Regions from separate parts of the Leuconostoc sp. C5 genome, predicted to be linked through region 1. Evidence: riboswitches for the same ligand, from Rfam matches in the RefSeq annotation. Region 1 holds a riboswitch; the other holds the start of a gene.
What was found. Region 1 has a riboswitch for lysine ahead of RHP56_RS09170 (amino acid permease). Riboswitches for the same ligand answer to the same signal wherever they lie in the genome.

Region 1 (4,870 bases):
GTTTTGCAAATGAGAGCGCTGTGGAAATGGATATGATGGTTGAATTTGGTCATATGACACCACAACAAGTTTTACAATCAGCTACGATTAATGCAGCTAAATTGATGGGAATTAGTGATAATTATGGGATGATAGCAGTTGGGCAATATGCTGACTTCATCGTAATTCAAGAGAACCCAAATGATAATATGAAAGCTATTCAGGAAAAAGATAAGTGGGTATTTCAACATGGGCAACCCGTGGTATTTCATCAAGAAGAGAACATCATTTCATAGATAAATGAAAAACGTAAAAAAGACGCCTTTAAAGGCGTCTTTTTATTTAATTTGATGAATCATCAGAATCTGTTGATTCATCATCTGCTGGTCGGAGAGAATCAGCTATTGTTTGTAGAGAACTTGGTATGTCACCACCATATGCTGAGCCGGTGGAAGCGTGCTTTAAGCCAAGTGCTTTACGAGCTAAGTTAGTAACGCGTTGCTTTTCTTTTTGAGTAACAACTTCATATGAAACGTTGTTCCCTTCAGAATCAGGATAACTCGTGCTGACACCCTGAATATGCTCGGTGACAATATTTTTTGCTGCATTAATGTATTTGCTAGCAATTGTCGTTATATCTCCAAATGACAAATCAGTTTGAACATTTGAACTCATTGTATTCATAAACTTTGTATTTAACAAACTTGAAACATTAGCTGACTTTTTGATCAAACCTTCTAATACCAATCGTTGACGTTTTTGACGCCCATAGTCACCATCTGGATCATCGTAACGCATGCGCGAGAATGCAAGGGCTGCATCACCAGTCATGACGTGCTTGGTTGCCGACCAAGTGACCCCATTATCATCAGAATGTTCATAGCCTGTGCTTCCCTTGTGGAAACGGTATAGGTTTGCACCGTAAGCATGGGCTGTTTCCTGACTATAAGTGAAGTCAATGGGGGACTTAACAGAAATTCCCCCAACTTGAGTAACCATTTTTTCCAAGCCGGACATATTAACTAAGGCATAAAAATCAATAGGAATGTTTAAGTAAGATTCTACAGTTTTAATGGCAGTTGCCGTTGAACCATAGGCGTAGGCTGCATTTATTTTTTGAGGGAAAGTACTTTCGTACCCCGGAATAGAAACCATTGCATCACGAGGGATAGAAATCATTGTTGTTTTTTTTGTCTTGGGGTTAACAAGAAGCAACATCATTGAATCGGTACGTCCTTTGTATGTACGTCCTAATTCACCGGTATCCGTTCCAAATAACAAAATAGACAAGGGCTTTCCACTTTGAACAACGCTTGAGACGTTTCGGGATTTAGTGACGCCACTGCTCTTGTATGTTTTATCAATTGCTGATTTAGTATTATGGATAGCCATCCAAGCAAATGTGCCTGACACGATAAGTAAGAGACCGACAATAAGCAAGATAATATTTCGTAGTCTGTGACTACTTTTTGAATAGCGATCAATTCTGGACTTAACTGCAGTTTGTTTATTTTTTTTCATAACGGTCTCTCGATTGTTTTGGCCAATGAAATATGGCGGTTTGTAAGATAATAAAGACAGCTACCGAATTTTATCGATATACTGCCATTTTGGGGCAACAAAGGCAAAAGGCTTGAAACTAACGATCAATCAAAAAATAGTAACCAGTGTTCTCACCATATTTTGAGATTATTCATCTAGCAATAATTCATCTGCCATGTATAGATATTTAAGGGCACGACTAAAAATATCGGCAAAAAACCAACTGATAGTAATGATATCGGACCAAGTTAAAGTCAAGATTAAATTTTAACCATATCAGCTTTTTTTTATAATTATATCTCATATAATGCTACAATTATTAAGAGCTATAAGCAAATGAGTTTGTAGAAATTTAATATTTGGGAGAATGTGAGCAAGCGGGGTCAATTGAGCATATTGAATATCATTGTCGTCATAAAACTATGTTTTTGTCAGTACAATTTGAATATGCTTATCCGTATCATCACAATTATAAACAATGTTAATTCCACCGGATAAATTAAGAAAAATTTTAATCATTACCTTTGGCATTATTTTTGTTTTTTTAGGTATTCAAGTTAGATTTCATATGATATTTATGCAAGTTCTGGACGCGACTACAGATTTTGCAGTAAACAATATTTTATCGTTGAAAATACCCCTATACTTAGGGTTAGGTAATCTTTTTTCCCATTATTGGGTCGTCATCCCATTGATAGCGGTTATGGTAGCATTTCTTTATTTAATAAATTACAAAATCGCTGCCTGGTGGTTTGCCATTACACAATTGGTTGCGATGTTGCTGACATGGGTTATTACAATTATTTTGCGCATCCATTGGCAGGATGGTCCTAAAATAGGTGAAACTATTCCTAACTTATTGTTGGTGTGGTGGTTGCAATTGCTCTTACTACTAGTCATTATTATGCCACATTTGGTTAAGTCGAGAAAAATTCAAGTGATGATCAATATTTTAATTGGTTTATTTTGGTTATCAATTATGTTAGCCCGTATTCAATCTCATCATATGGCATTGACTAGTGGTTTGGGAGCAATTACCTTTGGTTATTTTTGGTGGCAGTTTAGTGCACAACAATATTATAAACGGGCGAGACATTGGCAAAAGGTACTTGAAATTGACGGGCGCGTGTAAGTGTGTTATTATTTTCATATTGTCAAAGAGGTTGCAGCCAACATGAGTCACATGAATGAGTCCGCCAGGATGTTGAAATCATGTAAAAGGGAAGGTTGCCGAAAGGGTTAACAGGCAAGATAACCTTTGGGCTAGTGATTAAGAGTTGCTAGACTGTCGCAGAAATGCGGTGCGCTTTGAAAAGTGATTATATAATGACTTTTTAAACCTCTTCCTGTTTGCTAAGGAGAGGTTTTTTTATTTTGAGAAGGAGATTTTATGTCTGAACATAAAGGGCACATACAGCGTAATTTAAAAACGCGCCATGTGTCAATGATTGCATTAGGTGGTTCAATTGGAACGGGCTTATTCGTAGCTTCGGGAGCCACTGTTGCGCAAGCAGGTCCTCTGGGTGCTATTGTCGCTTATTTAGCTATTGGTGTGATGGTTTATTTCTTAATGACTTCGCTGGGTGAAATGGCTACTTATTCACCAACTTCAGGTTCATTTTCCGACTATGCTGGTAAATATGTTGACCCAGCATTGGGGTTTGCCATGGGATGGAACTACTGGTTTAATTGGGCTATAACATTAGCTGTCGACATTGTGGCAGTTGGCTTGGTGGCTGAATTTTGGTTTCCAAATACACCAGGGTGGATATTTTCCGCGATTGCTTTATTACTTATCTTCTTAATTAATATTTTTTCAGTTGGAACTTTTGGAGAAGCTGAGTTCTGGTTGTCGATGATAAAGGTAGTAACTATTATTGCCTTCTTGATTGTTGGTCTGGCTACTATTTTTGGTGTAATTCATTCTGACATCAATGTCATGAAAAACTTGTCGGTCGGTAATCACGGATTTGTTGGTGGACCTCAAGCTATCTTGTCAGTATTCGTTGTTGCTGGATTTTCTTTTCAAGGAACTGAGTTAATTGGTATTACTGCTGGAGAAGCAGAGGATCCTGATAAGTCAGTTCCCAAGGCGATAAATCAAGTGTTTTGGCGTATCTTATTGTTTTATATTCTGGCAATTTTTGTCATTTCCGCTCTGGTTTACTATAAAGATCCGCGCTTGTTGAGTTCTTCCACACAAAACATTGCGGTCTCACCATTTACAATCGTATTTAAAAACGCAGGAATTGCTTTTGCGGCTAGTTTAATGAATGCAGTTATCTTAACATCAATTGTTTCGTCAGCAAATTCAGGTTCATATGCTTCTACACGTATGTTGTATGCTATGGCGCGTAAAGGGGATGCCCCTAAAATTTTTGCCAAGCTTTCAACTAGAGGGGTTCCAGTTGCAGCCTTAGTATTAACTACTGCGATTGGGTTATTAGCATTTATTGCTAACACCAAAGGGGGATCAGTTGCTTATACTTGGCTGGTCAATGCTTCTGGGTTAACTGGATTCATCGCTTGGGTCGGCATTGCTATCTCTCATTATCGCTTCCGAAGAGCTTATGTGGCGCAAGGAAAGAGTCTGTCTGATTTGAAATACAAGGCTAAGTGGTTCCCATTCGGTCCACTATTTGCGCTAGTGATTTCTATTGGTGTTATTATTGGTCAGGATCCGGACAGTTTTGCCCATCTAAATTGGGAAAAAATATTTGTGACCTACTTATCAGTTCCTTTGTTTGTAATCTTATACTTTTGGTACAAGGTTTCTCACAAAACGAAGCTAATTGCTCTAAAAGATGTTGATCTAAAACAATATAAATAAAGACATATAAAAAAGACACTACATCATTGTAGTGTCTTTTTTATATGAGCAATAACTTAACCGCGAACTACTAGGACGTCAACTTTAGCAGATCTCGTTACGAATTCAGTAACAGAACCAATAACTAAACGTTCTACAGCATTTAATCCAGTTGCACCAATGACAATCAAATCAGCATTGACTTCGTTAGGTACATCTTTAGCGATTAACGACTTGGGCGAACCATATTCGATTAGATAATCGACATTTTTAACACCAGCTTCAATTGCCTGTGCTTTATATTTTTCTAAGCTTTTACGCGTTTCATCTGAAACTGCTTCAACCATTGTATCGTCAAAACTAGCCACATTTTGAAATGCACGGGTATCGATAACGTTTAAAATTGACAAGATGCCTTCATCACCAGCATCCAAGGTCAGTTCAATCGCGCGCGTTAATGCAGCTTCAGATTCTTTTGATCCATCCATTGGTACTAAAATCCTATGATAATTTGCTGTCATAATAACATCCCTTCTTGCA
Region 2 (4,870 bases), 850 kb from region 1:
TTTCTAATTGATTTTATTTTGCACATTGATGTCCATATTGGTAATCTTGTGCAAGCGTTCGGTTTATGGACGTATTTGATTTTATTTGCAGTAATTTTCATTGAAACTGGTAGTGTGATTATGCCGTTTCTACCTGGAGATTCACTGTTGTTTGCTGCAGGAGCTATTGCTGCTACGCCTGCTGGGCTAAATGCCGGACTTAATCATTGGGTATTTATGATTGTATTCTTCTTAGCAGCTGTTATTGGTGACTCAGTCAATTTTTGGATTGGTCGTACAGGTGGTTATAAAATTTTACATCATCGTTTCTTTGGTCGTTTCATTAAAGAACAACATATCAAAGAAGCTGAAGCTTTCTTTGAAAAGCGTGGTGCTGCGGCAATAATCATTGGGCGATACATGCCGATTGTCCGCACATTTGTACCGTTTGTGGCTGGTATCAGCCAATTTTCATACAAACATTTCCTACGTAATAGTTTGATTGCTGCGTTCTCTTGGAGTTTAATTGCAACCGGTGCTGGTTATATGTTCGGAAATATTCCATTTGTTAAAGCACACTTTTCTGTAATTATTTTGGGTATTGCGTTGGTCACATTAATGCCAACAATCATTGGTGTCGTTCGTTCAGCAATGGTTGCAAAGAAACAGAAAAAAATAATGTCGAAATAACCGCCATTCATGGCGGTTTTTCTGTATAATTATAACTATGAATAACTTAAAAAAACTACAAGAATTAACTAAAATTTCAACAATAGAGATTGCTGATGCACTAGATGTTGAAGTTGAAACTGTTGAAGCATGGCAAAATGAAGAAAAAGTACCCAGTGTGAGTGATTTTGAGGCATTAAGTGGCATCTTCTCTTCTCAATTGGATGCTCAAGGAATCGACTCTCAATCCAGCAAGCATCCAATCCACATTCGTTTATCTGTGGATTATCTATTGAACCTAGGAATAACACTTTCAGATTGGATTACTTTAAAGTGGTCCTTTGAAGGTCAGTGGAATAATGATCAGTTAGCCATCGGATTTTTTTCTAATAATCAATTAGTACGTGTTATTAGCACTGAAAGTGAATTTTCGGATGCTTTTGCAGGCTATCTGATTTTACAAACTGAAGGTGAGTTTGAACCATATATTGATGAATTTGATAATGATAGGGAATACGATTGGCGTTTGTTGCGTTTGAACGATGAAAAATTTGTGGATGTAACTAACGATTTAATTGCAGCCAATTTACCAGTCATCAGCTAACAGTAGAGAAGTACACAAAGTAGTGACGTCTGTATAATATTATGATACACTACAATCAGATGATAATACCTGTGAGACAATTGAATAAATTTGTCGATAATAAGGGTATTATTTTGCCAAAAACACAGTTTTCGTAATGAAAATTGTGTTTTTTTGTTCCGATAATAAATTTTGGAGGATAATATGGACTTAGGCAACGATTTTGTTACTCGTTTGGGACTTGAAAAACCACACGACTTAGAGAAGGTACGTGGTGGAGACATTAACGAGGCGTTTTCAATCTATTCGAATAACCAGCGCTATTTTTTAAAGATTCAACAAAATGCTCAAGCAAGTTTTTTTGATCATGAAGTTGCTGGCTTGAAGGCTTTGGGGGAAGAGGTGACTGTGCCAGCCGTTTTAGCGCAGGGACAGTTACAAGGGCACGCCTACTTAGTCTTGACGTGGATTAATCAAGGAAATGGGTCACAACAAGAATTAGCAAAGTCGCTGGTTAAAATGCACCAAGCTACAGCGCCAAAGTTTGGATTTGATAGTGATAACTTAGTAGATTTTGTGCCTAAAAATAATACTTGGCAATCTTCTTGGGCTGAATTCTTTGTGAAACAACGCTTGGATCCGCTAATGGCACAAGCGCAAAAAAATAATTTTTGGCTGACCCAACGTGGTGATCACTATAGTAATTTACGTGAAACAATATTAAATGATAATCACGCGCAAACAGTTCAACCATCACTACTGCATGGTGATTTCTGGGCAGGAAACTTTATGTTTAACGATCAAGGTAAACCTGTATTTATTGATCCTAACGTGTTCTACGGTGATCGGGAATATGATTTGGCGATTTCAAGAGTGTTTGCCGGCTTTAGTCCGTCATTTTATAATCAATATATGCAAGAATGGCCATTGGATGATGGCTGGCAAAAACGTGAAAAATGGTATGAGTTTTATTATATACTAATGCACTTTACACGCTTTGGTGATATTTATGCACCGCGGATGAACAAATTATTAACGTCTTTTTAAAATCACATGATTGCTAGCAAAGAATTAGACGAAAAAACCTTGACATTCAATAATGATTCAGTCATAATAATGACAGAATAAAAATTATTTCACATAGAGGTCGCGATTGACAATACACTTACCGGAGTTGCTGTAGCAATTGATAGTAAGCTTAGGGGATATCGCCGAAATCAAGGGTGTCTACAAATGACCTTGATTGGGCTAATAGTTAAGAGCTATTAGACTGTCGCAGAGATGCGGTGAGCTATGGAAACTGTCAAAAATGCTAACAATGCCCTTTGATAAGTCCGTTTTGCGAACCTATCAAAGGGTTTTTTTGTGTAATTCAAGGGGAAATGATGACGTATCCAATAAATGAAAAGCAACATCTGACAGTTGATGGTGTTGATACAATCGAACTGGCAAAGACATATGGCACGCCGTTAGCAGTTTACGATGTAACACTTATTCGTAAGACAATGAGAGCGTTTAAGCGTATCTTTGAACAAGAAAATGTCCCATATGTAGTGAGTTATGCTGGTAAAGCTTTTGCTACTAAAGCAATTTATCAGGTGGCAGCTCAAGAAAATATTCACGCTGATGTCGTGTCTGGTGGGGAATTATACACAGCAATTAAAGCTGATTTTCCAACTCAGCATCTTAGTTTTAATGGTAATAATAAGAGTTATGATGAACTTGTGATGGCCGTTGAAAATGGTGTGGGAACAATTATTGTTGATAATTTTCTTGAGTTACAGCTACTGTCAGAAATTACGGCGGAAAAAAATGTTATTCAAGATATTTTACTACGTATTTCACCAGGAATTTCAGCTCATACTCATGAATTTATTAGTACTGGTCAACAAGATAGTAAATTTGGCTTTGATTTACAAACAGGTCAAGCGAAGCAGGCCTATGATATTGCAATAAAAGATAACCATCTTCATTTGCGTGGCTTACATGCGCATATTGGATCTCAAATATTTGATGTGACTGGATTTGAGAAAAATGCAGCACTATTAGCAGATACTGCTTACTCATGGGGATGGCAACCAGAAGTCATTAATACTGGCGGTGGATTTGGTATTCGTTATACTGATGAGGATCAACCTTTGCCAGAAAGCGAGTTTGCGGATGCTATTATCCGTGTTTTGAAAGAAAAGGCTACACAGTACGATTGGGCAATGCCAGAAATATGGATTGAACCTGGTCGTTCGATTGTCGGACCAGCCGGACAAACCCTATATACAGTTGGGTCGCGTAAGGATATTCCAGGAATTAGAAATTACTTGGCTGTAGATGGTGGTATGGGAGATAATATTCGTCCAGCACTTTATCAAGCAAATTACGAAGCGGTTTTAGCCAATCAACCAAATGCTAAAAGTGAAGAAATTGTGCGGATTGCTGGTAAATATTGTGAGTCAGGTGACGTATTGGTTTGGCAGGAAGAATTACCGGCGACAAAACCTGGTGACATTTTATCTGTGCTTGCAACAGGTGCGTACGGGTATGCAATGGCTTCAAATTATAACCGAAATCCACGACCGGCCGTTGTCTTCGTGGAAAATGGTCAACATCAAGTCGTTGTTGAACGTGAAACTTTTGAACACATGATCAGTTTAGATCAGGATTATACTCTAGGAGATAAATAACATGGCTGAAAACGAAGCACAAAAACTAATTAATTTCATTGCAAATGCAAAAAAAATTACCCCAGTAAAAGTTACATATAAAGGCACATTGGCAACTGAAGTGCCAGATACTGTGCAACAATTTGGAAATGAGTCATTTGGACAATTAATTGGCGACTGGTCTGAAATTGAATTGTTAATTAAGAATCTACCATCAGAAGATGTATTTATTGAAAATGATTCACGTAACTCTGCCGTTCCTTTGCTTGATAAAAAAGAAATTAATGCTCGCATTGAACCAGGTGCCATTATTCGCGATCAAGTTGAAATTGGTGACAATGCGGTGATTATGTTGGGCGCAGTGATTAATATTGGTGCAGAGATTGGTGCTAACACAATGATTGATATGGGTGCTGTACTTGGCGGCCGTGCCATTGTTGGTGAAAATTCTCATATTGGTGCTGGCGCGGTATTAGCTGGTGTGATTGAACCAGCATCTGCCCAACCTGTTCGCATCGGAAATAACGTTCTAGTTGGCGCTAATGCCGTCGTTATTGAAGGCGTACAGGTCGGTGACGGCGCAGTAGTTGCGGCTGGAGCGATTGTCACAAAGGATGTACCAGCCAATACAGTAGTTGCGGGTGTTCCTGCAAAAGTCATTAAGGAGATTGATTCGAAGACGCAACAAAAGACTGCGTTAATTGACGCATTGCGAGGCTTATAATGCCAGTTAGTGAAGAAGATTTGAAAACCTATCGGCGTGACTTACATAAAATTCCAGAACTTGCTTTAGCGGAATTTAAAACGCATCGTTATTTGTTAGAAAAGATTCAATCTTGGCAAACTAATTTTATGACAATACGTCAAGTAGAAGAATTACCTACCGCAATGCTTGTAAAATTTTCTGGGACTGACCCAAGCCGGACGGTAGGATATCGTGCTGATATTGACGCGCTACCAGTTACAGAAGATACTGGATTGC

Region 2: it holds a riboswitch for lysine, as region 1 does, so the genes downstream of both, lysA (diaminopimelate decarboxylase) here and RHP56_RS09170 (amino acid permease) in region 1, are expected to answer to the same signal.

The regions. Positions count from the first base shown of each region.
Region 1 covers NZ_CP134351.1:1,799,053-1,803,922, reverse strand. Annotated here, with positions in the region: partial or broken gene RHP56_RS09185 (metal-dependent hydrolase family protein) at 1-275, shown strand, start outside; gene RHP56_RS09180 (LCP family protein) at 322-1,500, opposite strand; gene RHP56_RS09175 (hypothetical protein) at 2,225-2,653, shown strand; lysine riboswitch at 2,671-2,838, shown strand; gene RHP56_RS09170 (amino acid permease) at 2,912-4,351, shown strand; gene RHP56_RS09165 (universal stress protein) at 4,408-4,851, opposite strand.
Region 2 covers NZ_CP134351.1:633,912-638,781, forward strand. Annotated here, with positions in the region: gene RHP56_RS03285 (VTT domain-containing protein) at 1-669, shown strand, start outside; gene RHP56_RS03290 (hypothetical protein) at 707-1,252, shown strand; gene RHP56_RS03295 (fructosamine kinase family protein) at 1,436-2,278, shown strand; lysine riboswitch at 2,365-2,533, shown strand; gene lysA (diaminopimelate decarboxylase) at 2,617-3,909, shown strand; gene dapD (2,3,4,5-tetrahydropyridine-2,6-dicarboxylate N-acetyltransferase) at 3,911-4,612, shown strand; gene RHP56_RS03310 (N-acetyldiaminopimelate deacetylase) at 4,612-4,870, shown strand, end outside.